4 regions of the Streptococcus vulneris genome follow, and region 2 is predicted to be linked to each of the others. Evidence: predicted binding sites of a transcription regulator. Region 2 holds the regulator's gene; each other region holds the start of a gene.
What was found. Region 2 encodes CtsR, which represses protease genes until heat stress. Its sites were predicted from a motif close to TTGGTCAAAAAAGGTCAAANA; they were not measured.
Positions count from the first base shown of each region.

Region 1: the regulator CtsR is predicted to act here: its motif matches at 2,294-2,314, upstream of KUA57_RS01960 (ATP-dependent Clp protease ATP-binding subunit).
Region 3: the regulator CtsR is predicted to act here: its motif matches at 2,126-2,146, upstream of clpP (ATP-dependent Clp protease proteolytic subunit ClpP).
Region 4: the regulator CtsR is predicted to act here: its motif matches at 5,486-5,506, upstream of KUA57_RS04585 (ATP-dependent Clp protease ATP-binding subunit).

Region 1 is NZ_JAHUZC010000001.1:392,671-400,515, forward strand. Features, by position in the region: gene KUA57_RS01945 (amino acid ABC transporter ATP-binding protein) at 284-1,018, opposite strand; gene KUA57_RS01950 (amino acid ABC transporter permease) at 1,018-1,701, opposite strand; gene KUA57_RS01955 (DUF1797 family protein) at 1,892-2,122, shown strand; gene KUA57_RS01960 (ATP-dependent Clp protease ATP-binding subunit) at 2,353-4,611, shown strand; gene KUA57_RS01965 (NUDIX hydrolase) at 4,741-5,193, shown strand; gene KUA57_RS01970 (DUF1827 family protein) at 5,252-5,551, shown strand; gene KUA57_RS01975 (GNAT family N-acetyltransferase) at 5,686-6,321, shown strand; gene metK (methionine adenosyltransferase) at 6,402-7,592, opposite strand.
Region 2 is NZ_JAHUZC010000002.1:62,364-70,208, forward strand. Features, by position in the region: gene KUA57_RS02320 (ABC transporter permease) at 1-507, shown strand, start outside; gene KUA57_RS02325 (ABC transporter substrate-binding protein) at 547-1,554, shown strand; gene KUA57_RS02330 (ABC transporter ATP-binding protein) at 1,554-2,282, shown strand; gene KUA57_RS02335 (CtsR family transcriptional regulator) at 2,401-2,859, shown strand; gene KUA57_RS02340 (ATP-dependent Clp protease ATP-binding subunit) at 2,861-5,293, shown strand; gene KUA57_RS02345 (AAA family ATPase) at 5,442-6,500, shown strand; gene pnuC (nicotinamide riboside transporter PnuC) at 6,510-7,289, shown strand; gene KUA57_RS02355 (NUDIX domain-containing protein) at 7,291-7,845, shown strand, end outside.
Region 3 is NZ_JAHUZC010000012.1:27,904-35,748, forward strand. Features, by position in the region: gene KUA57_RS08150 (ABC transporter substrate-binding protein) at 1-1,038, opposite strand, end outside; gene KUA57_RS08155 (YlbG family protein) at 1,116-1,391, opposite strand; gene clpP (ATP-dependent Clp protease proteolytic subunit ClpP) at 1,470-2,060, opposite strand; gene upp (uracil phosphoribosyltransferase) at 2,234-2,863, opposite strand; gene KUA57_RS08170 (deoxycytidylate deaminase) at 2,953-3,420, opposite strand; gene KUA57_RS08175 (TetR/AcrR family transcriptional regulator) at 3,439-3,996, opposite strand; gene KUA57_RS08180 (DegV family protein) at 4,121-4,966, shown strand; gene aao (aminoacetone oxidase) at 5,024-6,196, shown strand; gene KUA57_RS08190 (DUF1697 domain-containing protein) at 6,245-6,766, shown strand; gene KUA57_RS08195 (MerR family transcriptional regulator) at 6,808-7,548, opposite strand; gene KUA57_RS08200 (sodium-dependent transporter) at 7,784-7,845, shown strand, end outside.
Region 4 is NZ_JAHUZC010000004.1:96,546-104,390, reverse strand. Features, by position in the region: gene KUA57_RS04605 (DUF2207 domain-containing protein) at 1-859, shown strand, start outside; gene KUA57_RS04600 (undecaprenyl-diphosphate phosphatase) at 920-1,765, shown strand; gene dinB (DNA polymerase IV) at 1,798-2,859, opposite strand; gene pflB (formate C-acetyltransferase) at 3,098-5,422, shown strand; gene KUA57_RS04585 (ATP-dependent Clp protease ATP-binding subunit) at 5,779-7,845, shown strand, end outside.

The DNA of each region.
Region 1 (7,845 bases), on a different contig from region 2:
GCTCTATATTATTTGTAGTGGGTAAATCTATTATAAATACTATGAAACCTATTTTCTTGTAGAAAAAAGTTCCATATGACCCATAATGAAAAGCGACCAAACCATCATTAGAGAGAATCATATGGAACAATTATATTTTAACACAAAACTACTTTATATAAAAAATCCTAATATCCAATTTATGGATGTTATTAATAAGGGGGGGAACTTCTCAAAGTAAGTTCCACTTGACTGGTATTGAGCCTAGCTTTTCACTAATCTTGTCTTGAAATTTTAAAATAGATTATAAAACCTTACTCAAGAAGTCTTTAGTCCGCTGTTCTTGGGTTTGTTCAAAAATCTGTTCGGGTGTTCCGTCTTCAACAACCACACCGTCTGCCATAAAGATGACACGGTCCGCCACCTCACGAGCAAATCCCATTTCATGTGTTACGATAACCATGGTCATTCCTGACTTGGCTAAGTCTTGCATAACAGCCAACACCTCTCCTACCATTTCGGGGTCCAGGGCTGAAGTTGGCTCGTCAAAGAGCAAGACATCAGGTTCCATAGCTAAACCACGAGCGATGGCAATCCGTTGTTGCTGGCCACCTGACAAACTCTGAGGGTAAGCATCTGCCTTATCTGGTAAACCAACTTTTTCCAAAAGTTCCTTAGCTCTCTTCTCTGCAACTTCCTTACTTTCACCTTTAGTCTTGATAGGAGACAAGGTGATATTTTCCATCACAGTCATATTAGGAAAGAGATTAAATTGTTGGAAAACCATCCCCATCTTCTCACGCATGGCAAAGAGGTCATTCTTCTTGTCCGTAATATCAACTCCCTCAAAGATAACCTTCCCTTTGGTTGCTTCTTCCAACAAATTCATAGAACGAAGCAAGGTAGATTTCCCGCTTCCTGAAGGACCGATAATAACAACAACTTCACCTCTTTTAATCTCGAGGTTGATGCCCTTCAATACTTCATTCTTTCCAAAGGATTTATGTAAATTTTCAATTTTTATCAAGGTTTCTGTCATTATTTTTTATCTCCTTGTCCCATACGTTTTTCAAAAGCTTTCAAGGCTACTGTCAAAATAGAAGTCATAATCAAGTAATAAAAGGCTGCAAATAAAAGTGGTGTTAAAGGTAGATAGGTTGTTGTAGAAACTGTTGTAGCCCCATTCCACAACTCCATGACACCGATAGCTGATAAGAGGGAACTATCCTTGATAATAGTGATAAATTCGTTCCCCAATGCTGGCAAAATATTTTTGATAGCTTGTGGCAAAATCACATAGCGCATCGCATTTTTAGGACGAATCCCTAAAGAATAGGCCGCCTCTAACTGCCCCTTAGGAACCGCATTAATTCCGGCACGAACAGTCTCAGAAACATAAGCACCACTGTTCATTGAGATAATCAAAATCCCTGGAATCAGACGAGAAAGATCAACACCCAAAATCCCAACCTGAATAGTCGGAGCATTGATATGCATAAGAGCAAAGGCAATCATAATCTGAACCATCATCGGTGTCCCGCGGAAAATCCAAACGTATAAGTTGGCAAGCCAAACAAGCGGTTTAAACTTTGAACGTTGCCCAAAAGCCAAGACAACCCCCAAAATAGTTCCCAAAAAGACAACACAGATAGAAATGAGAACCGTCACGACAGCCCCATAGTTAAAATAAGGTAAATACTTTGGTAAAAAAGAAAAATTCATAGTCACACTGCTTTCTAAAATAGAATACTGTATGATTATAACATGAATTGAATTAAAATTCAAATCTTTTGTCTAATTTATTCAAAAAATCTTTCAGCTGGTAGAATTAGCGAGAAATCTTAGTTTTTTCTAGTCAATTTGGCCTCCTTTATGGTAAAATAGTAACGATAAGAAATGAAGGAGAATCAAAATGGAATCACATTTGGTTAGAATCATCAACCGCCTTGAAGCAATGGCAAAAGACGGCGGAAATTTAAAACGTAATTTTGAACGCGAAGGAGTTGTTGTTGCAGAAGTTGCATACAGCCACGACGAAGAAAACGGCTCAATCTTTACCCTTCGTGATGTCGAAGCTCGCGAAACTTATACGTTTGACAGCATTGACTTGATTGCAATGGAGATTTACGAACTCCTTTACTAATACAAAACAAGCTGGGATTACACCCTGCATGTCTAACCAAAATCCTTTTTGTCTCACAAATAGGATTTTTTTATAGCCCAAATTCACAAAGATCATTATTGTAACAACTTCCCAAAGCTTCAATCTTTTTACTTGCTTTACACCCCAATCCTGTTATAATGAGAGTATAGAAATTTGACTATTTTTGACCTTTAAACAGGTCAGGCTAAAGAAAGAAATGAGGTAGATGTATGCTTTGTCAAAACTGTAAAATCAATGACTCAACAATTCATCTTTATACCAATCTCAATGGAAAGCAAAAACAAATTGACCTCTGTCAAAACTGCTATAAGATTATCAAAACAGATCCTAACAATAGCCTCTTTAAAGGTATGACAGATCTGAACAATCGTGACTTTGATCCTTTCGGAGATTTCTTCAATGACCTAAACAATTTTAGACCTTCTAACAACACTCCACCGACTCCCCCAACCCAATCAGGTGGAGGTTACGGTGGAAACGGAGGTTATGGTTCCCAAAATCGTGGACCTGCTCAAACTCCTCCACCAAGCCAAGAAAAAGGCCTGCTAGAAGAATTTGGTATCAATGTAACTGAGATTGCTCGTCGTGGCGATATCGACCCCGTTATTGGGCGCGACGATGAGATTATCCGTGTCATCGAAATTCTCAATCGCAGAACCAAGAATAATCCTGTTCTTATCGGTGAACCAGGTGTCGGAAAAACGGCCGTTGTCGAAGGTCTAGCTCAGAAAATCGTCGATGGCGATGTTCCACATAAACTACAAGGTAAACAAGTCATCCGTCTGGATGTGGTTAGCCTGGTTCAAGGAACAGGTATCCGAGGACAATTTGAAGAACGCATGCAAAAACTCATGGAAGAAATTCGCAAACGTGAAGACATCATCCTCTTTATCGATGAAATCCATGAAATTGTCGGTGCTGGTTCTGCGGGCGATGGCAACATGGATGCTGGAAATATCCTCAAACCAGCCCTTGCTCGTGGGGAACTGCAACTGGTCGGCGCTACTACCCTCAATGAATACCGTATCATTGAAAAAGATGCTGCCCTAGAACGTCGTATGCAGCCTGTAAAAGTCGATGAACCAACGGTGGAGGAAACGATTATTATCCTCAAAGGAATTCAAAAGAAATACGAAGACTATCACCATGTTCAGTATACTGATGCTGCAATTGAAGCAGCTGCAACTCTTTCCAATCGCTACATCCAAGATCGCTTCTTGCCTGACAAGGCCATCGACCTCCTAGATGAAGCGGGTTCTAAGATGAACTTGACCTTGAATTTTGTGGATCCTAAAGTAATCGATCAGCGCTTGATTGAAGCTGAAAATCTTAAATCTCAAGCTACACGAGAAGAAGATTTTGAGAAGGCCGCCTACTTCCGTGACCAGATTGCCAAGTATAAGGAAATGCAAAAGAAAAAGGTTACAGACCAGGATACTCCTATCATCAGTGAAAAAACCATTGAGCATATTATCGAGCAGAAAACCAATATCCCTGTTGGCGATTTGAAAGAGAAAGAACAATCTCAACTCATCCATCTAGCCGAAGATCTTAAGTCTCATGTTATTGGCCAAGATGATGCGGTCGATAAGATTGCCAAAGCTATTCGCCGTAATCGTGTTGGACTCGGTACGCCTAACCGTCCTATTGGAAGCTTCCTCTTTGTTGGGCCAACTGGTGTCGGTAAGACGGAACTTTCCAAACAACTAGCTATCGAACTCTTTGGTTCTGCTGACAGTATGATTCGCTTTGATATGAGTGAATATATGGAAAAACACAGCGTGGCTAAATTGGTCGGTGCCCCTCCAGGTTATGTTGGCTATGATGAGGCTGGGCAATTAACGGAAAAAGTTCGTCGCAATCCATATTCACTTATTCTCTTGGATGAAGTAGAGAAAGCCCATCCAGATGTTATGCACATGTTCCTTCAAGTCTTGGACGATGGTCGTTTGACAGATGGACAAGGACGTACCGTTAGTTTCAAGGATGCCATCATCATCATGACTTCAAATGCAGGTACAGGTAAGGCCGAAGCCAGCGTTGGATTTGGGGCTGCTAGAGAAGGACGTACCAACTCTGTTCTCGGTGAACTCGGTAACTTCTTTAGCCCAGAGTTTATGAACCGTTTTGATGGTATTATCGAATTTAAGGCTCTCAGCAAGGATAACCTCCTTCAGATTGTCGAGCTGATGCTAGCAGACGTTAACAAGCGCCTTTCTAGCAACAACATTCATTTGGATGTAACTGACAAGGTCAAAGAAAAATTAGTTGACCTCGGTTATGATCCAAAAATGGGAGCACGCCCACTTCGTCGTACTATTCAAGACTATATTGAGGATGCCATCACTGACTACTACCTTGAAAATCCAAGCGAAAAAGACCTCAAGGCAGTTATGACCAGCAAGGGAAACATTCAAATTAAGTCTGCCAAAAAAGCTGAAGTTAAAACTTCTGAAAAAGAAGTATAAATCCTATAGAAAAGGAGTAGAAAATAAAAATTTTCTACTCCTTTTTACTAAAATAACTATAAGTTCTTGACAGCTCAGCCTTTGTCCATTAAGATAATAATAAAGATAATAGATAATGAGGAAAATGCAATGGCAAACCCAACCTTTGGAGAAAAAAAAGAGAATGTAACCTACCAGCATCGCTATGGTGTTTACGCAGTTATCCCTGACGCTGAGCAAAAACAAATTGTTCTTGTTCAAGCGCCTAATGGCGCTTGGTTCTTACCAGGTGGCGAAATTGAAGCAGGTGAAAATCATCAGGAAGCCCTAAAACGTGAATTGATTGAAGAGCTTGGATTCACTGCTGAAATTGGTACCTATTACGGTCAAGCTGACGAATATTTCTACTCTCGTCACCGTGATACCTACTACTACAATCCTGCCTACCTCTATGAAGCGACTTCTTTCAAAGAAGTACAAAAACCACTAGAAGACTTTAATCATATTGCCTGGTTCCCTATTGACGAGGCTATTGAAAACCTCAAACGTGGTAGCCATAAATGGGCCATCCAATCTTGGAAAAAACAGCATAAGATTGGCTAAATCAAGCTACTTTATTCAAAAAGTGCTATAATAGAATTAGAAAATCGGAGGAAATGTTATGAAGCTTATCAATACAACAAACTCACACTCGCAACTTGTAAAAAGCCAGCTAGAAAGTACAGATGCAACCCTTGTTGAAGTTTATTCTGCAGGTAATACAGATGTTATTTTTACCCAAGCTCCGCTTCACTATGAAATCCTCATCTCAAACAAACACCGCGCTATTCGCGAACCTGAAATCGAAGCTATTCAAGAATTTTTCTTGAAACGTAAAATTGATAAGGACTCTATTGATGAAGCCAATATCAAAACCCTCTATTCAGAAAAATTAATTGGAATTTCGATTCCAACCAAATAAAATCTTGGAGAGATTAGAAAGTGCTTTAAACCTTATGGAACAAAATTGGGTTTATTTAGCTTTTTAAATCATCTCCAATTTTTTATCTTGAAATCCTATCATACACAATTTTATAGGTAACAAAGGAGACAAGCATGGGAGACATGATATATCGAGAGGCAAGACTTGAAGAATACGAAAAAATTGGAAAACTATTAGCCAATTCCTTTCTTGACTATCCCTTTTTAACGATTATAAGGGATGATTTAAAGAAGCCTGATTATTATCCTAATTTTGTAGAAACATTACAAACAATGCTTACCAGAGTCTATATTAAAAAAGGAAACTGTTTAGTTGCGGAACAAGATGGAGAATTACGTGCAGTCGCCCTTTTGCAACAAAAGGATTTCTGTATACTATCCTATCTACAAAATGGCGGAACAAACATTTTTCGCTACATTCGACCACAAAATCTCCTTAAATACTTTGACTTTGTAAAACGTTCCAAAAAGCATTTAGAACAATCAGGGGAGTTTGATTGGTATTTGATGGCTTTAGCTGTCAATATAGAAAGTAAGGGGCGGGGAATAGGCAGTACTTTTCTGACACAAGGGATTGAACCTTATGTCAAATCAAAAGGCTGTAAACACTTGGGACTCATAACCAGTACAGCTAGAAATTCCTCATTCTACGAGAAAAACGATTATGTATTACTGGACCATATGGACTTAAAATACGGGTCAAAATCAATTGGTAACTGGGCATTTTTGAAAACAATGAATAAATTATAACAGGCCAGCAATTTGCTGACCTATTAAAAAGGATAGCTCATATTTACAAAAACCAACGTTCAAAACGTTGGTTTTCTTATCTATTTTACTGCTTCTTTCAAAGCATCTACCTTGTCCAAACGTTCCCATGGAAGGTCAATATCTGTACGTCCCATGTGTCCATAAGCCGCTGTTTGACGGTAAATTGGACGCTTAAGGTCCAGCATTTGGATAATTCCTGCAGGACGAAGGTCAAAGATTTGACGAGCAGCTTTTTCAAGTTTGCTTTCAGCTACTGTTCCTGTACCGAAGGTATCGATACGAACAGAAACAGGTTGCGCAACACCGATAGCATAGGCCAATTGCACTTCTGCCTTCTTAGCAAGGCCTGCTGCAACGATATTCTTGGCAATATAACGAGCCGCATAAGAGGCTGAACGGTCCACCTTAGTCGCATCCTTACCAGAGAAGGCACCACCACCATGACGAGAGTAGCCACCATAGGTATCCACGATAATCTTACGACCAGTCAAACCTGAGTCCCCTTGAGGTCCACCGATTACAAAGCGACCAGTTGGATTGATGAAGAATTTTGTTTGCTCATCCAAGTAAGAAGCCGGAATAACTTCTTTAATGACCTTGTTAATCACATCATTATGAATTTGTTCGTTGCTGACTTCTGGATCGTGCTGAGTTGAAATCACGACTGTGTCCACACGTACTGGACGGTCATTTTCATCATACTCAACTGTAACTTGTGATTTAGCATCTGGGCGAAGATAGCTGATTTCCCCAGACTTACGAAGTTCTGCCAAACGACGAACCAATTTATGACTGAGTGAAATTGGCAATGGCATGAGCTCTTCTGTTTCATCCACTGCAAATCCAAACATGAGCCCTTGGTCTCCAGCACCAATCAAATCAAGCGGATCTTGGTCTGCATTCCCACGAACCTCCAAGGCTTCGTTAACACCTTGAGCAATGTCAGGAGATTGTTCCACCAAAGATGGATGTACTCCTACAGTCTCAGCAGAAAAACCATATTCTGTATTGGTGTAGCCAATCTCTGCAATAGTATCACGAACCACACGGTTAATATCCACATAGGCATTTGTAGATATTTCACCAAAAACATGGACTGAACCAGTATATACAGCTGTCTCAGCAGCAACGTGCGCCTCTGGATCTTTAGCTAAAATAGCATCCAAAATCGCATCTGAAATTTGGTCTGCAATCTTATCTGGATGCCCCTCAGATACAGATTCAGACGTGAATAATTTACGTTCTGACATAAAAATGTCCCCCCTTAAAAATAGTGTTATAGAGTTACAAAGTACTGATAGGTATTTTCATTTTCTAAGAGTTACAACGCGTAAGAAATAAAAACGATACTTTTTATTTCTGAAGCTAGTAAGACGCATAGGTTGACCGCATTATAGCGGCAACCGTAGAATGACGAGTGACTACTTTGGAACCGTCAGTCTTTGCGAATTACAAAGTACTGATAGGAAAACTCTTCGCGATAAATGCCTACCATCTTATCGG
Region 2 (7,845 bases):
GATAGTTTGACTTGGCTTAACGATCTGATTTACCCTATGATGGTGGTTGTTCAGACCATTCCGACCATTGCCATAGCTCCTATCCTGGTCTTGTGGCTCGGTTATGGGATTTTACCCAAGATTGTCTTGATTATCTTGACGACTACTTTTCCTATCATCGTTAGCATTTTGGACGGTTTTAGGCATTGTGACAAGGATATGCTGACCTTGTTTAGTCTGATGCGGGCCAAACCTTGGCAAATTCTGTGGCATTTTAAAATCCCAGTCAGCCTGCCTTACTTTTATGCAGGTCTGAGGGTCAGTGTCTCCTACGCCTTCATCACAACAGTGGTATCTGAGTGGTTGGGAGGCTTTGAAGGACTAGGTGTCTACATGATTCAGTCCAAGAAACTGTTTCAGTATGATACCATGTTTGCTATTATTATTCTGGTATCGATTATCAGTCTTCTTGGTATGAAGTTGGTCGATATTAGTGAAAAATATGTTATTAAATGGAAACGTTCATAAGAAAAAGGATGTTTCTGAAAAAGAAAAGAGGAAATTGAAATGAAGAAAACATGGAAAGTGTTTTTAACGCTTGTGACAGCTCTTGTAGCTGTTGTGCTTGTTGCCTGTGGTCAAGGAACTGCTTCTAAGGACAATAAGGAAGCAGAACTCAAGAAGATTGACTTTATCCTAGACTGGACGCCAAATACCAACCACACAGGGCTTTATGTTGCTAAGGAAAAAGGTTATTTCAAAGAAGCTGGAGTGGATGTTGATTTGAAATTGCCACCAGAAGAAAGTTCTTCTGACTTGGTTATCAATGGTAAGGCACCGTTTGCAGTCTATTTCCAAGATTATATGGCTAAAAAATTGGAAAAAGGAGCAGGAATTACTGCCGTTGCAGCTATCGTAGAACACAATACATCAGGAATCATTTCTCGTAAATCTGACAATGTAGCTAGTCCAAAAGACTTGGTTGGTAAGAAATACGGAACTTGGAATGACCCAACTGAACTTGCTATGTTGAAGACCTTGGTAGAATCACAAGGTGGAGACTTTGAGAAGGTCGAAAAAGTACCAAACAACGATTCAAACTCAATCACACCGATTGCCAATGGAGTTTTTGACACTGCTTGGATTTACTACGGTTGGGATGGTATCCTTGCAAAATCTCAAGGAGTAGAGGCTAACTTCATGTACTTGAAAGACTACGTCAAGGAGTTTGACTACTACTCACCAGTTATCATCGCAAACAACGACTATTTGAAAGACAATAAAGAAGAAGCTCGTAAAGTCATCCAAGCTATCAAAAAAGGCTACCAATATGCCATGGAGCATCCAGAGGAAGCAGCAGATATCCTCATTAAGAATGCACCTGAACTCAAGGAAAAACGTGACTTTGTCATCGAATCTCAAAAATACTTGTCAAAAGAATACGCAAGCGACAAGGAAAAATGGGGGCAATTTGACGCAGCTCGTTGGAATGCCTTCTACAAATGGGATAAAGAAAATGGTATCCTAAAAGAAGACTTGACAGACAAAGGCTTTACCAATGAATTTGTGAAATAATGACAGAAATTAGACTAGAACACGTCAGTTATGCCTACGGACAAGATAGAATTTTAGAAGACATCAACCTGCAGGTGACTTCAGGTGAAGTGGTTTCTATCCTAGGCCCAAGTGGTGTTGGGAAAACCACCCTCTTTAACCTAATCGCTGGGATTTTAGAAGTTCAGTCAGGGAGAATTGTCCTTGATGGGGAGGAAAATCCTAAGGGGCGCGTGAGTTATATGTTGCAAAAGGATCTCCTCTTGGAGCATAAGACAGTCCTTGGCAATATCATCCTGCCCCTCTTGATTCAAAAGGTTGATAAGGCAGAAGCCATTGCTCGAGCGGATGAAATTCTTGCGACTTTCCAGTTGACAGCTATAAGAGATAAATACCCTCATGAACTCAGTGGTGGGATGCGCCAGCGTGTAGCCTTGCTTCGTACCTACCTTTTCGGGCACAAGCTATTTCTCCTAGATGAGGCCTTTAGCGCCTTGGATGAGATGACTAAGATGGAACTCCATGCTTGGTATCTGGAGATTCACAAGCAGTTGCAACTAACAACCTTGATCATTACGCATAGTATCGAGGAGGCCCTCAATCTCAGTGACCGCATCTATATCTTGAAAAATCGTCCTGGGCAAATTGTTTCAGAAATTAAACTAGATTGGTCCGAAGATGAGGACAAGGAAGTTCAAAAGATTGTCTACAAACGTCAAATCTTGGCAGAATTAGGCTTAGATAAGTAGAAAAATAGGGAGTTGGTGAAGATTATCCTTTACCAACGCCCTTTTTCTTTTAAAAATGAGAAAATTTCGGTATAATAGTCAAAGATAGTCAAGGTTTAAAGAGAGAGGTGGGTTTGTAATGAGATTTAAAAATACATCGGATCATATTGAGGCCTACATCAAGGCGATTTTAGATCAATCTGGAATTGTGGAGTTGCAACGGAGTCAGTTGGCAGATACCTTCCAGGTTGTTCCTAGTCAGATTAACTATGTGATCAAGACGCGCTTTACTGAAAGTAGAGGCTACTTGGTTGAAAGTAAACGTGGTGGCGGAGGCTACATTCGTATAGGACGGATTGAGTTTTCTAGTCATCATGAAATGCTCAGGGATCTGCTTTACTCAATTGGTGAGCGGGTCAGTCAAGAAATTTATGAGGATATTCTGCAGCTTTTGGTTGAGCAGGAATTGATGACCAAGCAGGAGATGAATTTGCTGGTGGCAGTAGCTTTGGATCGCGTTCTAGGAGAAGAAGCTCCAGTTGTTCGTGCTAATATGCTAAGACAGGTCATACAAGAGGTAGATAGAAAAGGGAAGTAAGATGAACTATTCAAAAGCATTGAATGAATGTATCGAAAGTGCCTACATGGTTGCAGGCCATTTTGGAGCTCGTTACCTAGAGTCTTGGCACTTGTTGATTGCCATGTCCAATCACAGTTATAGTGTGGCAGGGGCGACTTTAAATGATTATCCATATGAGATGGACCGTTTAGAAGAAGTCGCTTTGGAACTGACTGAAACGGACTATAGCCAGGATGAAACCTTTACGGAATTGCCGTTTTCTCATCGTTTACAGGTTCTTTTTGATGAAGCGGAATATGTGGCGTCAGTGGTCCATTCTAAGGTGCTAGGGACGGAGCACGTCCTTTATGCGATTTTACATGATGGCAATGCCTTGGCGACTCGTATCTTGGAGAGGGCTGGTTTTTCTTATGAAGACAAGAAAGATCAGGTTAAGATTGCTGCCCTACGTCGAAATCTAGAAGAACGGGCAGGCTGGACTCGTGAAGATCTCAAGGCTTTACGACAACGACATCGTACAGTAGCTGATAAGCAAAATTCTATGGCTAATATGATGGGCATGCCCCAGACTCCGAGTGGTGGTCTCGAGGACTATACGCATGATTTGACAGAGCAAGCTCGTTCTGGCAAGTTAGAACCAGTCATCGGTCGGGACAAAGAAATCTCACGTATGATTCAAATTTTGAGTCGGAAAACCAAGAATAATCCTGTCTTGGTTGGAGATGCGGGTGTCGGGAAAACTGCTCTGGCGCTTGGTCTCGCCCAGCGTATTGCTAGTGGTGATGTACCTGCAGAAATGGCTAAGATGCGCGTGTTGGAGCTTGATTTGATGAATGTCGTTGCAGGGACACGCTTCCGTGGTGACTTTGAAGAGCGCATGAACAATATCATCAAGGATATTGAAGAAGATGGCCAAGTCATCCTCTTTATCGATGAACTCCACACTATCATGGGTTCTGGGAGCGGTATTGATTCAACTTTGGATGCGGCCAATATCTTGAAACCAGCTTTGGCGCGTGGAACTTTGAGAACGGTTGGTGCCACCACTCAGGAAGAATACCAAAAACACATCGAAAAAGATGCGGCCCTTTCTCGTCGATTCGCCAAAGTGACGATCGAAGAGCCAAGCGTGGCAGACAGCATGACCATTTTACAAGGTTTGAAGGCGACTTATGAGAAACATCACCGTGTGCAAATCACAGATGAAGCGGTCGAAACAGCTGTCAAGATGGCGCATCGTTACTTGACTAGCCGTCACTTGCCAGACTCTGCTATCGATCTCTTGGACGAAGCAGCAGCAACAGTGCAAAATAAGGCTAAGCATGTAAAAGCAGACGATTCTGACTTAAGTCCAGCTGACAAGGCCCTGATGGATGGTAAGTGGAAACAGGCAGCTCAGTTAATCGCAAAAGAAGAGGAAGTGCCTGTCTATAAAGACTTGGTGACAGAGTCTGATATTTTGACCACCTTGAGTCGCTTGTCAGGTATTCCAGTCCAAAAACTGACTCAGACTGATGCTAAGAAATACCTAAACTTGGAAGCTGAATTGCACAAACGTGTCATCGGGCAAGATCAAGCAGTTTCAAGCATTAGCCGTGCGATTCGCCGCAACCAGTCAGGGATTCGCAGTCATAAGCGTCCGATTGGTTCCTTTATGTTCTTAGGGCCTACAGGTGTCGGTAAGACCGAATTGGCTAAGGCTCTAGCAGAAGTTCTTTTTGATGATGAATCAGCTCTGATCCGCTTTGATATGAGTGAATATATGGAGAAATTTGCAGCCAGCCGTCTCAATGGAGCTCCTCCGGGCTATGTGGGTTATGAAGAAGGTGGGGAGTTGACCGAGAAGGTTCGCAACAAACCCTATTCCGTTCTCCTCTTTGACGAAGTAGAAAAGGCCCACCCAGACATCTTTAATGTCCTCTTGCAGGTCTTGGATGACGGTGTCTTGACAGATAGTAAGGGACGCAAGGTCGATTTTTCAAATACCATTATCATCATGACATCGAACCTTGGTGCGACAGCCCTTCGTGATGATAAGACTGTCGGATTTGGGGCTAAGGATATTCGTTTTGACCAGGAAAACATGGAAAAACGCATGTTTGAAGAGTTGAAAAAGGCTTATAGACCTGAATTCATCAACCGTATTGATGAAAAGGTGGTCTTCCATAGCCTATCTAGCGACCATATGCAGGAAGTGGTGAAGATTATGGTTAAACCTTTAGTGGCAAGTTTGGCTGAAAAAGGCATTGATTTGAAATTACAAGCTTCAGCCCTGAAATTGTTGGCAAATCAAGGATATGACCCAGAGATGGGAGCTCGTCCACTTCGCAGAACCCTGCAAACAGAAGTGGAGGACAAGTTGGCAGAACTTCTTCTTAAGGGAGATTTGGTGGCAGGCAGCACACTTAAGATTGGTGTTAAAGCAGGCCAGTTAAAATTTGATATTGCATAAAAATGGAGAATCAGGAGCAATCTTGATTCTCTTTTTTGCTACTTTTTTATAAAAAATAATAAAAAACTATTGACAAAACAAAAATATAGTTTATAATAAAAAACATAGATAATAAAAATATCAAAAATTATAAAAAGGCAATGCGTTTATGAAAAAGAAAACAGCAGTGGTATTTGGAACCTTTGCTCCGCTTCATCAAGGTCATATCGATCTGATCCAGCGTGCGAAGCGACAGTGTGACCGGGTTTGGGTTGTCGTTTCAGGCTATGAGGGAGATAGAGGGGAGCAGGTAGGCTTAACGCTTCAAAAAAGATTTCGCTATATCCGAGAGGCCTTTGGTGATGACGAGTTGACCTCTGTCTGCAAGTTAGATGAAACCAATCTTCCTCGTTACCCTATGGGTTGGCAGGAGTGGTTGGACCAAATGTTAGAGGAGATTTCCTATGATGAAACCCAGCAAGAACTAATTTTCTTTGTGGGAGAAGCAGACTACCAGCAAGAATTGTCTAATCGTAGCTTTGAGACTGTCTTGCAAGAAAGAAAGTTTGGTATCTCAGCGACTATGATTCGAGAAAATCCAAGCAAATATTGGAAATATATTGCTCAACCCTTCCGACGTCAGTTTACAAAGAAAGTGTTGATTATGGGAAGTGCCAGCAATGGGAAGACCACTTTAGCCAAGGATTTGGCAAGGTATTACGATGCACCAGTTAGCCTGGAATACGCGCGTGAGTACCAGATCAAAAACAATGTCCGCGACGATGAATTGACTCCAAAGGATTACTATTATCTCCTGTTGGGGCAGTATGACCAGACATCTAAGTTAATCGATAGCAATGCCAATAGGGGACTGGTAATAGCAGACACCAACTCCTTAGTAACCAAGGGCTACTATGATTATTACATGGAGACTGAGGACCAAAGGGACTTATCAGGAGAGACATTTGACAATCTCTTTGTTTCAATCTTGGCTAAGGAAAAATGGGACTTGATTCTCTTTGTGCAACCTGTCGGTTCCTATGTCAATGACGGATTTAGAGATATGACTATGGCAGAAGACCATATTCGTCATAGTTTTTCCCAGCATTTGGACCAGATGAGGGAGCGCTACTTAGCAAACATTCCACTAGTTTATCTAGCAGAAGATTATCTAGGAAATTATGAAGCAGCAAAAGTGGCTATTGATGCCATTTACCAAGCAGATTAGGAGAAAAATATGAAAAAACTAACTGAAAAAATCACACAATTTATCGAAAACTTTAAAAATGTCCATGCGGAAGCCCGCAAGATCGGTTTTGCAGGAATCATGAACCTGCTCTGGAAAGATCTCTTTGTCGGCCGTAGCCTCTTCCAGTGGTTGTATCTTATTGTCTTGTCAAGTGTTCCCTTGATCTTGGAATTCACGCAAAATACAGAAAGTCATGACTGGATGAGCTTGTTGGCATCTTGGACTGGGATTGTCTGTGTTATCTTGGTAGCAGAAGGGCGTGCAAGCAATTATCTCTTTGGGGCCATCAACTCAGCTATCTATTTGGTTTTGGCCATGAACGCGACTTTTTATGGAGAAGTCTTGACAACCGTTTACTTCTTTGTCATGCAGCCGATTGGCCTCTATGCTTGGCTGTCCAACCGTATCAATGATCAAGGAAAAGTAGAAGAATCTCACTTTGAAGCTAAGAAATTATCTGTGCTTGACTGGCTCAAGTACTTGGCTTTGACTGCTATCATTTGGATTGGTATGGGCTTGGCTTACCAAAGTATTCATAGCGCTCGCCCTTTCCGTGATAGTGTAACCGATGCGACCAATGGTGTAGGTCAGCTCTTGATGACACGTCTCTACCGTGAGCAATGGATTTTCTGGATTGCAACCAATCTTTTTAGTATCTACCTCTGGTGGGGTGAAAATATCCACATCCAAGGGATGTACTGGGTTTACACACTCAATAGTCTAGTAGGTTGGTACCAATGGACCAAGGCAGTTCGTAAGGAGGCATAAAATGGCGGATACGATGATTCCAGCAGGGATGACGGAAAAAGAATTTTTTGAAGTTCATGCAAGTCAGGAAGAGTTTTTAGACTGGTACTACAAGCAGGAACTCCCTCAATACGAAAAACCAAGTGTGACGGTGGATATGGTAGCCTACTGCTTTGTCGAAGGAAAGATCAAGCTCTTATTAATTCGTCGCAAGGCTCACCCTTATCAAAATTGTTTGGCCTTAGTTGGAGGATTTATGGACAAGGGCGAAGATGCTGCGCATGCCTGTCAGCGTGAGGTGAGAGAAGAAGTTAATCTCGATCTTCCTTTGGAAAAAATTGAGCAATTGATGACCGTATCGACCCCCGGCCGTGACCCACGGGGCTGGACAGTGACCATTGCCCACTTGGTTTATCTGCCTAGTCGTGCATTAGAACTTGTTCAAGCAGGAGACGATGCCAAGGATGTCGTTTTCGTAGATGTCGATTTTCAGACAGGCAAGTGCTTCTTAAAGGGAGTAGAGTTGGAGGAGCAAGCCTTCGCTTTTGACCATTATGCCATTATCCAAGAATCCATC
Region 3 (7,845 bases), on a different contig from region 2:
TGTTTTAGCAAGGTTATCCTTGATTTCACCAGAGTTTTTAGCACCTTTTGCTGCGTTTGCTACAAGGTGAACTGAGTCATAAGCCAAGGCTGCAAATGTTGAAGGCTCTTCGTTGTACTTAGCACGGTAAGCATCAAGGAAAGCTTTTGCTTTAGCTGAAACTTCTACAGTAGTTGAGAAGCCTGAGATAAAGTAGATGTTTGATGCTTTTTCAGGAGTTGCTTGTTGTACAAACTCTTCACCGTTGAATCCATCACCACCAACGATTGGTTTGTCAATTCCCATACCACGCGCTTGGTTTACAATTTTACCAGCTTCAGTGTAGTAACCAGGAACGATGATAGCATCAAAATCTTTCCCTTTCATTTTTGTAAGGGCTGCTTGGAAGTCTGTGTCACCTGCTACGAAAGTTTCATCTGCAACGATTTCACCTTTGTAAGCTTCACGGAAGGCTTTGGCAATACCTTTAGCATAGTCGCTAGCATTATCAGTGTAAAGAACAACTTTCTTAGCTTGCAATTTTTCAGAAACATAGTTTGAGATAATTTTTCCTTGGAAGCTATCTTGGAAAGTTCCGATAAAGAGGTAATCTTGACCTTTAGTCAATCCATCTTGAGTCGCACTTGGCGAAATCAATGGAACACCTGCTTTTGTAGCGTTAGCTACCGCAGCTGCAGTTGCACCAGATGTCGCAGGTCCTACGATTGCTGATACTTTAGATTGGGTTACAAGGTTAGTTGTTACTGAAGCCGCCTCAGCTGTTTCAGACTTGTTATCTTTATCGACTACTTCGATTTGTTTTCCATCGATACCACCTGCAGCATTGATTTCATCAACGGCAAGTTGGGCACCTTTTTGTTCAGATGTACCGTAGGCTGCTACGGCACCAGTTTCTTCAAAGTTAAATCCAATTTTGATTGTCTTTTCATCTACTGAATTACCAGCAGCGTTTGACGCTCCAGACTTCACTTCTCCACAGGCTGCAAGAAGTGCTACACTTGCAAGCGCCACAAACGATAGGGCAAATTTTTTCTTCATCTTTTTTGTCTCCTTATTCTTAAATAAATAGCATGTTAAGAATATACCGAATTATCAGAAAATTGTCAACACTTTTCTTAGACTTTTTCGATGATAACGTTTTCCTCTCGATAAAGATTGCCCACAAAGGGTGTTTCCAACTCTTGGATATGACAAACTCTAACTTTTTTTATAAATTTTTCCTTGCCCAAGCGCCCGACCAATTGCTCCACTTCTTGAGTTGGAACATAAAGCTGTAAGTAACGATGTTTCTTGGAATGATAGGTAATATCTCCATAATCCTGCAGTTTTTTGGCATCACGATTATAGTAAAGATAGATAATCAAGCCAGATCGATTGACTTTTTCAAACATGATAAATCCTCTTTCTAAGAAATCTCTCCCTATTATACCAAAAAAAGCAAACCCAGTCGAGTTTGCCTTCTATCACCATTAATTCAATGAATTGTTGGCCATGATTTCATCAATAAAGCCATATTCAAGTGTTTCCTGGGCGCTCATCCAGTTATCTCGTTCTGCATCTGCATGGACTTTTTCGATTGACTGACCTGAATTTTCAGCCAAGATTTTTTCCAAAGTATTACGAGTTTTAAGCAAGTGTTCTGCAGCGATCGCCATATCGGTTTGCTGAGTACCTCCACCTGTACCACCCATTGGTTGGTGGATCATATACTCTGCATTTGGAAGCATGAAACGTTTGCCTTTTGCTCCACTTGATGCAATGACCGTCCCCATAGATGCGGCCATACCCATAACGATGGTTTGGACATCGGCCTTGATAAAGTTCATGGTATCAACGATTGCCAAACCAGCTGAAACGGAACCACCAGGTGTATTGACATAAAGGTAAATATCTTTTGTACTATCTTGGGCATCTAAGAAAAGCAATTGGGCAATAACAGAGTTAGCCATATTGTCTTCAACTGGGCCTGTCAGCATAATGATGCGGTCTTTGAGAAGACGTGAGTAAATATCGTAAGAACGTTCTCCACGGCTTGTTTGTTCAATAACTACAGGAATCATTTATTTCTCCTTTTGAGTTTTAATTTTGTTGGTCAAATGACTGAAGATAAGACTATTATAATATCTTGGTCAAAAAAGGTCAAATTTTTGCTCTGTTTTCATCAGACAGAAACAAAAATTCAACCTCCTTTCGTGACTGGAGCTTCTTTTCCAAGTCATTCTTCTTTTCGATCTTATTTCGTACCGAACAAGCGGTCTCCAGCATCTCCAAGACCTGGAACGATATAACCGTGTTCGTTCAAGCGTTCATCCAAGGCTGCTGTAAAGATTTCTACATCTGGATGAGCTTCTTGAAGGGCTTTAACACCTTCTGGAGCAGATACAAGGCAGACAAATTTGATATTTGATGCACCACGTTTTTTAAGAGAGTCAACAGCCAAGATTGCTGATCCACCTGTTGCCAACATTGGGTCTACCACAAAAATTTGACGTTGGTCAATATCTTCAGGTAATTTCACCAAGTACTCAACTGGTTGAAGCGTTTCTTCATCACGGTACATACCAATGTGGCCAACTTTAGCAGCTGGAACCAAGCTCAAAAGTCCATCCACCATCCCGATACCTGCACGCAAGATTGGAACGATAGCCAATTTCTTACCTGCCAATTGTTTTTGAACTGTTTTTGTGATTGGTGTTTCGATTTCTACATCTTCTAGTGGAAGATCACGAAGTACTTCATACCCCATCAACATTGCAATCTCATCTACTAGCTCACGAAAAGCTTTTGTAGAAGTATCTGTACGACGCAAGATTGACAATTTGTGTTGAATCAGTGGATGATTAATAACTTCAATTTTTCCCATTTTTGGAATTCCTTCTTTCAATTTATTCTTCTTATTATACCAAAAAACGGTTTAAAAATCTTTCTAAACCATTTATTTTTGATAATTTTTCACATTAAATCAGCCTCTTTAAGAGCTGTCTGTACTGTCTCAAGTGGTAAATGAGTCAATTCTGTTCCCTTTTCTTGATAAAGGTATTGGGCGTAGTCGTCCATTCGGTACTGGTTGATATAAACCACACGCTTACAACCGACCTGAAGCAATTGTTTGGTACAATTCAGACAAGGAAAATGGGTTACATAGGCTGTAAAGCCTTTAGGAACACCACGTTCTGCACCTTGAAGGATAGCATTGACCTCAGCGTGAAGGGTGCGAACACAGTGGCCTTCAATGACCAGACATTCGTGGTCAATACAATGCTCGGTTCCTGACACTGAACCATTGTAACCAGTTGAAATAACCTTATTATCCTTTACCAGAATTGCGCCCACTTTGGCACGTTTACAAGTGGAACGATTGGCAATTAGTAGAGCTTGGGCTGCAAAATACTCATCCCATGCTAGTCTTTCTTCAGTCATATCTCTTCTCCTTTTTCTCTATTTTTTAAAAAATGGTAACCGTAAATCTGCAATCTTTTCAGCAGGTACCTTCATGCCATCCTTGATCCATTTTAAAAGGACTGAGACGATGGCTGAACTCCAGAAGGAATGAAGATAAGAGCTGACACCTTTTGATTTTCCATGGTATTTTTCCAGAAACTCCTGCATGGCTTGGACAAAGATTTTTTCCAGATGGTAATCTAAGGCAAGTTGAATCACTCTGGCTTCCTTTCTTGCTTCTCGGAAAAGGTGAACCCAGACCAGATAAAGGTCTGTCTTTAAATCATAATGATGCAACTGTTCCATAATATTGTGGACAGTTCGTTTAAATACGCTTTCTAAAATCTCCTCTTTGGAATCATAATTGCGATAAAAGGCCGCACGAGAAACGCCTGCACGTTTGACCAATTCAGAAATACTAATCTTGGTCAGGTCCTTTTTTTCCAAGAGTTGCAAGAGGGCTGTTTCGATGGCTTCTCTAGTTAATAAATTGGATTCTTGGTTTGATTTTCTGAGATTTTCAAGAGATTTTTCAGAGATTCTACGTTCAGACATAACATTTTCTTTCTACTTGTCACAACAGACGGATGAGGCTTTTGTTTCAAGGGCTTTCATGATATAATTGTAAAAAAAGACAGAACCTTTGTCAATGTATAACTGACAAAGATGGAGAATTTCTATGACTTGGAAGATTATTGCTGACTCTGGTTGTGATTATCGTCAGCTGGCAACACCAGCTATTGACACGACCTTTGTAAGTGTCCCCTTAACCATTCAAGTAGCTGATCAGGTCTTTGTTGATGATGCCAATCTTGACATTGACCAAATGATGGAAACCATGTATGCAACTGCAGAAGCTTCAAAATCAGCTTGTCCAAGCCCAGATGATTATTTGCGAGCATTTGAAGGAGCCAAAAACATTTTCCTAGTAACCATCACTGGTACTCTTTCTGGCAGCCACAATAGTGCTCAACTAGCAAAAAATATTTATCTGGAAGAACATCCTGACACTAAGATTCATGTGATTGATAGTTTGTCTGCTGGTGGGGAAGTTGACTTGCTCGTAGAAAAATTGAATGACTTGATTGACCAGGGCTTATCTTTTGAAGAAGTGGTTGAAGCTATCACTGCCTATCAAGAAAAAACCAAGTTACTTTTTGTCCTAGCCAAAGTCGATAACTTGGTGAAGAACGGCCGTTTGAGCAAGCTTATCGGTACGGTCGTTGGCCTTCTAAATATCCGTATGGTCGGAGAAGCTAGTGAAACTGGAACTCTCGAATTGCTACAAAAAGCACGAGGACCAAAGAAATCAGTTCAAGCTGCCTATGAAGAATTAGTCAAGGCTGGATATGCTGGTGGCCGTATTGTCATGGCTCAACGCAATAACGAGAAATGTTGCCAACAGCTTTCAGAGCGAATCCATGAAACCTTCCCACAGGCGGATATTAAAATTCTCCCAACATCTGGTCTCTGCAGTTTTTATGCGGAAGATGGCGGTTTGCTGATGGGATATGAAATTGATTAATTGCATTCTTGACAAGAGGTGACCATCATCTCTTGTTTTTTGTGGTACAATAGAGCTATGAAACATTTTGATACTATTGTCATTGGTGGAGGTCCTGCTGGTATGATGGCTACGATTTCCAGTAGCTTTTATGGACAGAAAACCCTCCTCATCGAAAAAAATCGGAAACTTGGAAAAAAATTAGCTGGGACTGGTGGGGGACGCTGCAATGTGACCAACAATGGTAGCTTGGACGACCTACTAGCTGGCATCCCTGGAAATGGGCGCTTTCTCTACAGTGTCTTCTCCCAATTTGATAACCATGATATCATCAACTTTTTTACTGAAAATGGTGTTAAACTTAAGGTCGAAGACCACGGCCGCGTCTTTCCGGCTAGTGACAAGTCTCGGACCATTATTGAAGCCTTGGAAAAGAAAATCGCTGAGCTAGGCGGACAAGTTCTCACTCAAACAGAAATTGTTTCGGTTAAAAAGGTAGAAAATCAGTTTATCCTTAAATCCACAGACCAAACATTCACTTGTGAGAAACTCATTGTCACAACTGGTGGGAAATCCTATCCTTCTACTGGTTCGACTGGTTTTGGTCACGAGATTGCCCGTCATTTTAAACACACCATTACCGAGCTTGAGGCTGCTGAAAGTCCTTTGTTGACAGATTTTCCACACAAGGTCTTGCAGGGTATTTCACTGGACGATGTGACCCTAAGCTATGGTAAGCATGTCATCACTCATGATTTGCTCTTTACCCACTTTGGTTTGTCAGGCCCTGCTGCCCTGCGTATGTCTAGTTTTGTCAAGGGTGGGGAGGTTCTCTCACTAGATGTTTTGCCTCAACTTTCTGAGAAGGACTTGGCTGCATTTCTAGAAGAGAATCGGGAAAAATCCTTGAAAAATGCTTCAAAAAACTTGTTTCCAGAACGCTTGGCAGAATTTTTTGTGCAAGGCTATCCTGACAAAGTCAAACAACTGACTGAAAAGGAACGCGAACAACTGCTCCAGTCTATCAAAAATCTCAAAATCCCTGTAACTGGTAAAATGTCTCTTGCCAAGTCATTTGTTACCAAAGGGGGCGTCAGTCTCAAGGAAATCAATCCCAAAACTCTAGAAAGTAAGCTGGTCCCTGGCCTCCACTTTGCGGGCGAGGTACTGGATATCAATGCTCATACGGGGGGCTTTAACATCACTTCTGCCCTCTGTACCGGCTGGGTGGCGGGATCAAACCCAATCTAAATCTGAATTATTTAATGGCTAAATCAGCCCCAAAAGAAAGGAAGTCCTTTGGAACATATTATCTTGTTAAGGGGAGTTACTCCTAATGGAAAAAATGCTATCCCTAAAATGTCTTATCTAGTAGATATCTTAACAGAAGCCGGTTTTCAACAAATTCGAACCTATATTCAAAGTGGTAATATCATTCTTGAAAGTGATTTAGATTTAGAAGAAATACGAGAATGTGTTCATACTCTGATAAAGGAAAAAATTGGGGCCGACTTAAAAATGGTTATCAAGAACAAAAGTGATTTTAAAAAAATTGTCCAAGAAAACCCGTTTGGAGAACACTATCTTTATGACCGTATACATGTGATTTTTTATCAAGAATCTATTCAAAGTCTCCCTTTAGAAAAATTGAAAATTGATTACGGTGAAGAAGAAATTTGTATCGGTAACCATTGTCTTTACCTCTATCTCCCTAGAACTGCTAAACAAAAGAAACTCCATACCAACTATCTTGAAAAGCTTTTTAATGTAGATTTGACCATGCGAAAACTAAATGTGGTAGAAAAATTATTAAGCAAATAGTGCTTGAATTTAGTAAAAATCGGAAGAATGCTCCTCCGATTTTATTTTGTCTGAGTTTGGACATAATAGGCAATGACATCTGATGTGTACTGGGCTGTTCCAGGTCCAAATTTGTCAATGTTTTCCTTAAATTCTGGGTTGTAGACGTAGCCTTTACCGATATAACCAAATACCTCAATAGAGCAGTCAAATCCATAAGTACGGATGGCTTGCAAGAGTTTAGTGGCTTCTTCTTGATTTTCGGTTGCTGTTACAGGTAGACCAGCTTGAAGATTTTGTGCCAAAGCTTGAAAAACTTGGTTGAAGGCAGCTGTAGCCTCGTCTTCGTGACCTTTTTGGCGCTCCAGCGCTTGGTCCATGACTTCTTGTCCATATTTCTCTACCGCCTCTTGGTGGTATTTTTGATGGTCTTGGTAGTTAAATCCAGCAAATTTCTCTTGAATGCTCATTTCTCTTTCTCCTTTTTGTTCTTTAATGGTTTTTTGCAAGGTTGAAATCAAGGTATCCAGATGTTCCCTTTCTCGAGTCAAATAGTCCAACTGTCTGGTCAGATGGGGCAATAAATCTGTCCTTTCTTCCTTTAATAGCTCTGCTATTTTTTCTAAAGAAAAACCTAGATATTTGTAATAAAGAATGACCTGAAGTCGCTCCAAATCCTCCTGACTGTATGTTCGATAGCCGTTTTCCGACTTTAAAGGAACCAAAAGCCCTATCTTATCGTAGTGGTGCAGGGTCTTGACAGAGACACCCGAAAGCTGCGCAGCTTCTTTTATATGGTACATGATTTCCTCCTTACAATGATAGTATAACCCCTACCCTTAGGTCAGAGTCAAGCGTTTTTGCGAAATTTTTTTACTTTATCATAACATGAAAATGGTTTTCTTGACAGACCTTAGAAAACATGATAGGATAGTCAAGTCTATCAATCAAAAGAAAGGCTCATTTTGAGTACTTATGAGGCTATTTGCCAAGGGCAGTAGCTTTTTCTTTTGTAATACTAATTTTAGGAGTTTAACTATGTCTGAAAAATCGCAATGGGGTTCTAAACTGGGCTTTATCCTAGCATCTGCTGGTTCAGC
Region 4 (7,845 bases), on a different contig from region 2:
AGTTGGTTTGAGGCTAGTAAAAGAAGATGGTTTGTCAAGCTTTGAGAAAGACTGTCTAAATCTGGCTTTTTCAGGCAAAAAAGAAGAGATTCTTTCCAATTTGTTTGCGGATTACAAGGTATCTGATAGTCTTTATCGTAGAGCAAAAGCCTCTGATGAAAAACGGATTCAAGCAAGAGGGCTTCAACTCAAATCTTCTTTTGAAGAAGTATTGAACCAGATGCAAGAAGGAGTGAGAAATCGAGTTTCTTTCTGGGGGCTTCCGGATTATTATCGTCCCTTGAATGGTGGAGAAAAGGCCTTGCAAGTGGGGATGGGACTCTCTACTATCCTACCCCTATTTATCGGATTTGGTTTGTTCTTGTACAGTTTGGATGTTTATGGCTATCTTTTCCTCCCCTTGCCTATACTTGGTTTTCTAGGTTTGGTTTTGGCTGTTTTCTATTATTGGAAGCTTCGGCTAGATAATCGTGATGGTGTCCTAAATGAAGCAGGAGCAGAAGTCTACTATCTCTGGACCAGTTTTGAAAATATGTTGCGTGAGATTGCACGATTGGATCAGGCTGAATTGGAAAGTATTGTGGTCTGGAATCGCCTCTTGGTCTATGCGACCTTATTTGGCTATGCAGACAAGGTCAGTCATTTGATGAAGGTTCATCATATTCAAGTGGAAAATCCAGATATCAACCTCTATGTAGCTTATGGCTGGCACAGTATGTTTTATCATTCAAGCGCGCAAATGAGCCATTATGCAAATGTCGCAAATACAGCAAGTACCTACTCTGTATCTTCTGGAAGTGGAAGTTCTGGCGGTGGTTTCTCTGGAGGCGGAGGTGGCGGCAGTATCGGCGCCTTTTAAAGAGAGCTATCACTGGCTGAAAAAATATGCTATAATGGAAGATAGAAAAAGGAGTAATCTATGTATCTTATTGAAATTTTAAAATCTATCTTCTTCGGTATTGTTGAAGGAATTACGGAATGGTTGCCGATTTCCAGTACAGGTCACTTGATTTTAGCAGAGGAGTTTATCCAATACCAAAATCAGAATGAATCTTTTATGTCCATGTTTAATGTCGTGATTCAGCTTGGTGCGATTTTAGCGGTTATGGTGATTTACTTTAACAAGCTCAATCCTTTCAAACCGACTAAGGATAAGCAGGAAGTTCGTAAGACTTGGAGACTGTGGTTGAAGGTCTTGGTTGCCACTTTACCTTTGCTTGCCGTCTTTAAATTTGATGATTGGTTTGATACTCACTTCCATAATATGGTTTCAGTTGCTCTCATGTTGATTATTTATGGGATTGCCTTTATCTATTTGGAAAAGCGAAATAAAGCTCGTGCTATCGAGCCAAGTGTAACAGAGTTGGATAAGCTTCCTTATACGACAGCCTTCTATATCGGCCTCTTCCAAGTTCTTGCCCTTTTACCGGGAACCAGTCGTTCTGGGGCAACGATTGTCGGTGGTTTGTTGAATGGAACGAGTCGTTCTGTTGTGACAGAATTTACCTTCTATTTAGGGATTCCTGTTATGTTTGGAGCCAGTGCCTTAAAGATTTTCAAATTTGTGAAAGCAGGACAACTCTTGGACTTTGGGCAATTGTTCTTGCTCTTGGTTGCGATGGGAGTAGCTTTTGCAGTCAGCATGGTGGCTATTCGCTTTTTGACTAGCTATGTGAAAAAACACGACTTTACCCTTTTCGGTAAATACCGTATTGTACTCGGTAGCGTCTTGCTACTGTATAGCTTTGTCCGTTTATTTGTATAAGAAAAACCTTGAAGGGTCAACTCTTCAAGGTTTTAAAATCCAGTCACGGTAATCCCCAGCAGGCGGACACCTCTTTCTTTCTCGCTTAATTCTTCATAGAGTTGCAGGGCTATTTGGCTTATTTGACTAGCATCCTGTGTTTTTTGAGCCAGACTTTTTCGTTTGGTAAGAGTTGAAAAGTCTTCGTAGCGGATTTTCATAATGACAATTTTTCCAGCTTTTTCTTGTTGACTGAGATTGAGAGCGACTCTTTCTGATAGGAGAGTCAGCTCTTTTTTGATGTCTTCCTCGGCACGGAGAATCTTCCCGTAGGTTTTCTCCTTCCCGATTGATTTACGGATGCGATTGGATTTGACTGGAGAGTTGTGAATGCCACGAGCCTTTCGATACAGGTCATAGCCCAGTCTGCCAAAGCGGTCTATTAGGGTCACTTCAGGGACGTCAAGTAAATCAGCTCCAGTAAAAATACCCATTTGATGAAGTCGTTCCACCGTCTTTTTTCCTACTCCATGAAACTTGGAAATATCCATTTGTTTGAGAAAATCCTCAGCTTGGTCAGGTAGAATCACTGTCAAACCATGTGGTTTTTGATAATCACTGGCCATTTTAGCTAAGAATTTATTGTAGGAAACACCGGCAGAAGCAGTTAGATGAAGTTCCTGCCAGATATCCTCTTGAATGAGGCGAGCAATTTTGACCGCTGACTTGATACCGAGTTTATTTTCTGTTACATCCAAATAGGCTTCGTCAATACTCATAGGTTCAATCAAATCTGTATAGCGCTTAAAGATAGTTCGAATCTGGAATCCCACAGACTTGTATTTTTCATAATTCCCTGAGATAAAGACGGCCTGGGGGCAACGCTCATAGGCTTCCTTGGAACTCATGGCTGAATGGACACCAAAAGCGCGCGCCTCATAGCTACAAGTGGACACGACACCACGCCCACCTGTTTGCCGAGGGTCACTGCCGATAATGACAGGTTTTCCTCTGAGTTTAGGATTATCTCTGATTTCCACCGCAGCAAAAAAGGCATCCATGTCAATATGGATGATCTTTCTTGATAAATCATTTAACAAAGGAAAAATCAACATGCCTAGCACCTTTTTTACAGCTTATTTTCTTTTATTATACCCTTTTTTCTGAAAAAAAGAAAAAAGGACTTCGTTTTTTCAAAAATATAATACAGTTTGAGGAAAAATATAGACTGTTTTAGAAAAGAAAGTGTAAAAACAGGGATTTTTCGCTTGTTGAAATCGGTTACTGTATGGTATACTTGTCTCATGAATGTAACAGATGACTGTTACTAGAAAGAAAAAAGAGGACATTAACATGGTTGTTAAGACAGTTGTTGAAGCACAAGATATTTTTGACAAAGCTTGGGAAGGCTTCAAAGGCGTAGATTGGAAAGAAAAAGCAAGTGTATCACGCTTCGTACAAGCTAACTACACACCTTACGATGGAGACGAAAGCTTCCTTGCAGGACCAACAGAACGTTCACTTCACATCAAAAAAATTGTAGAAGAAACTAAGGCTCACTACGAAGAAACTCGTTTCCCAATGGACACTCGTCCAACATCTATCGCTGATATCCCAGCAGGATTTATCGATAAAGAAAACGAAGTTATCTTCGGTATCCAAAATGACGAACTCTTCAAATTGAACTTCATGCCAAAAGGTGGTATCCGTATGGCTGAAACTACTTTGAAGGAAAATGGATACGAACCAGACCCAGCTGTTCACGAAATCTTCACTAAATACGTAACAACAGTTAACGACGGTATTTTCCGTGCTTACACTTCAAACATTCGTCGCGCTCGTCACGCTCACACTGTAACTGGTCTTCCAGATGCATACTCACGCGGACGTATCATCGGTGTTTACGCACGTCTTGCTCTTTACGGTGCAGACTACTTGATGCAAGAAAAAGTAAACGACTGGAATGCAATCGAAGAAATCGATGAAGAAACAATCCGTCTTCGTGAAGAAATCAATCTTCAATACCAAGCATTGCAACAAGTTGTTCGCTTGGGTGACCTTTACGGAGTTGACGTTCGCAAACCAGCGATGAACGTTAAAGAAGCTATCCAATGGGTTAACATCGCCTTCATGTCTGTCTGCCGTGTTATCAACGGTGCTGCTACATCTCTAGGTCGTGTGCCAATCGTATTGGACATCTTTGCAGAACGTGACCTTGCTCGTGGTACATTTACTGAATCAGAAATCCAAGAATTCGTTGATGATTTTGTTATGAAACTTCGTACAGTTAAATTTGCTCGTACAAAAGCTTATGACCAATTGTACTCAGGTGACCCAACTTTCATCACAACTTCTATGGCTGGTATGGGTAACGACGGTCGTCACCGTGTTACTAAGATGGACTACCGTTTCTTGAACACTCTTGACAACATCGGTAACTCTCCAGAACCAAACTTGACAGTTCTTTGGACTGATAAATTGCCATACAACTTCCGTCGCTACTGTATGCACATGAGCCACAAACACTCTTCTATCCAATACGAAGGTGTAACAACAATGGCTAAAGACGGATATGGTGAAATGAGCTGTATCTCATGCTGTGTGTCTCCGCTTGACCCAGAAAATGAAGAACAACGCCACAACATCCAGTACTTCGGTGCTCGTGTAAACGTATTGAAAGCCCTTCTTACTGGTTTGAACGGTGGTTACGACGATGTTCACAAAGACTACAAAGTATTTGACATCGAACCAATCCGTGACGAAGTTCTTGAATTCGAATCAGTTAAAGCTAACTTTGAAAAATCTCTTGACTGGTTGACTGATACTTACGTAGATGCTTTGAACATCATTCACTACATGACTGATAAGTACAACTATGAAGCTGTTCAAATGGCATTCTTGCCAACTAAACAACGTGCCAACATGGGATTCGGTATCTGTGGATTTGCCAACACTGTTGATACATTGTCAGCTATCAAATACGCTACAGTTAAACCAATCCGTGATGAAAATGGCTACATCTATGATTACGAAACAATCGGTGAATACCCACGTTGGGGTGAAGATGACCCACGTTCAAACGAATTGGCAGAATGGTTGATCGAAGCTTACACAACTCGTCTACGTAGCCACAAACTTTACAAAGACGCTGAAGCTACAGTATCACTTTTGACAATCACATCTAACGTTGCTTACTCTAAACAAACTGGTAACTCACCAGTCCACAAAGGTGTATACCTCAACGAAGATGGTTCTGTGAACTTGTCTAAACTTGAATTCTTCTCACCAGGTGCTAACCCATCTAATAAAGCTAAAGGTGGATGGTTGCAAAACTTGAACTCACTTTCTAGCCTTGACTTTAGTTATGCAGCTGATGGTATCTCATTGACTACACAAGTATCACCTCGCGCTCTTGGTAAGACTCGTGACGAACAAGTTGATAACTTGGTAACAATCCTTGATGGTTACTTCGAAAACGGTGGACAACACGTTAACTTGAACGTTATGGACTTGAACGATGTTTACGAAAAGATTATGTCAGGCGAAGACGTTATCGTACGTATCTCTGGATACTGTGTAAACACTAAATACCTCACTCCAGAACAAAAAACTGAATTGACACAACGTGTCTTCCACGAAGTTCTTTCAATGGATGATGCCTTGGATGCGTTGAGTTAAGATTATATAAAATAATACAAAGAAGGACTAGTTAAAAGCTAGTTCTTCTTTTTGTAAAATTTATTGGTCAATTAAAGTCAAATTACTTGACCTTTTCTGACTAATGTAGTATATTATGAACGTAAGGTAAATGAAAACCTTACTAGAACACTTATTTAAAGTAAAATAGAAAGAGGTGGGGTCTATGTTTAATCTAGAAATCTTTAGAAGTAAAGATAGTCTACTCCTGCTTGAAAAAGAAAAACCAGAAATAGTACGTAGAGTAGCGATTTAGCTAGTCTAAATTTTTTAAAACAAAGGTCAAAGATAGTCAATATCAGTGATCGTAACTAAGTAAACAAAAAGAGGTAAAGAATATGAACAACAACTTTAATAATTTTAACAACATGGATGATTTATTTAACCAATTGATGGGTGGTATGCGAGGATATAGTTCTGAAAATCGCCGTTACTTGATTAATGGACGTGAAGTCACACCTGAGGAATTTGCTCACTATCGTGCAACTGGTCAATTGCCAGGAAATGCAGAATCTGATGCGCAAATGCAACAACAGGCTTCAGGTATGAAACAAGACGGTGTCCTTGCCAAACTAGGTCGTAACTTGACAGCGGAAGCTCGTGAGGGTAAGTTGGATCCTGTTATCGGACGAAACAAGGAAATTCAAGAAACATCTGAAATTCTATCACGCCGTACCAAGAATAATCCTGTTTTGGTCGGAGATGCAGGTGTTGGTAAGACAGCGGTTGTAGAAGGCCTAGCGCAAGCCATTGTGAACGGAGATGTCCCAGCTGCTATTAAGAACAAGGAAATCCTTTCCATTGACATCTCAGGTCTTGAGGCTGGTACTCAATACCGTGGTAGCTTTGAAGAAAATGTCCAAAATCTAGTCAATGAAGTGAAAGAAGCAGGAAATATTATTCTCTTCTTTGATGAAATTCACCAAATTCTCGGTGCTGGTAGCACTGGTGGAGATAGTGGTTCTAAAGGGCTTGCGGATATTCTCAAGCCAGCCCTCTCTCGTGGTGAATTGACAGTGATTGGAGCGACAACTCAAGACGAATACCGTAACACCATCTTGAAGAATGCTGCTCTTGCTCGTCGTTTTAACGAAGTCAAGGTCAATGCTCCTTCAGCAGAGGATACCTTTAAAATCCTTCAAGGAATTCGTGACCTCTATCAACAACACCACAATGTCATCTTGCCAGATGAAGTCTTGAAAGCAGCAGTGGATTATTCTGTTCAATACATTCCTCAACGTAGCTTGCCAGATAAGGCTATTGACCTTGTCGATGTAACGGCGGCTCACTTGGCAGCTCAGCATCCAGTAACAGATGTACATGCTGTTGAACGTGAAATCGAGGCAGAAAAAGACAAGCAAGAAAAAGCGGTTGAGGCAGAAGATTTTGAAGCAGCTCTAAACTATAAAACACGTATCGCAGAATTAGAAAAGAAAATCGAAAACCACACAGAAGATATGAAAGTGACTGCAAGTGTCAACGATGTGGCTGAATCTGTAGAACGTATGACGGGTATTCCAGTTTCACAAATGGGAGCGTCAGACATCGAACGATTGAAAGATATGGCTCATCGCTTGCAAGATAAGGTGATCGGCCAAGACAAGGCAGTTGAAGCAGTGTCTCGTGCTATCCGTCGTAACCGTGCTGGTTTTGATGAAGGCAATCGCCCAATCGGTAGCTTCCTCTTTGTAGGGCCTACTGGGGTTGGTAAGACTGAGTTAGCTAAGCAATTGGCGCTGGATATGTTTGGAACCAAGGAGGCAATCATCCGTTTGGATATGTCTGAATACAGTGACCGCACAGCTGTTTCTAAGCTAATCGGTACAACAGCTGGTTATGTGGGTTATGATGACAATAGTAATACCTTGACAGAACGTGTTCGTCGCAATCCTTACTCTATTATTCTTTTGGATGAGATTGAAAAGGCTGATCCTCAAGTGATTACTCTTCTCCTTCAAGTTTTGGATGATGGTCGTTTGACAGATGGTCAAGGAAATACGGTGAACTTTAAGAACACTGTCATTATTGCAACGTCAAATGCTGGATTTGGCTATGAAGCCAACTTGACAGAAGATGCGGATAAACCAGAGTTGATGGATCGTTTGAAACCCTTCTTCCGTCCAGAGTTCCTTAACCGCTTTAACGCAGTTATCGAGTTCTCACACTTGACGAAGGAAGACCTTTCTAAGATTGTGGACTTGATGCTGGCTGAAGTCAACCAAACCTTGGCTAAGAAAGACATTGACTTGGTAGTCAGTCAAGCGGCTAAAGACTATATTACAGAAGAAGGCTATGACGAAGTCATGGGTGTTCGTCCGCTTCGCCGAGTGGTTGAACAACAAATTCGTGATAAGGTAACAGACTTCCACTTGGATCATCTAGATGCCAAACATTTGGAAGCAGAT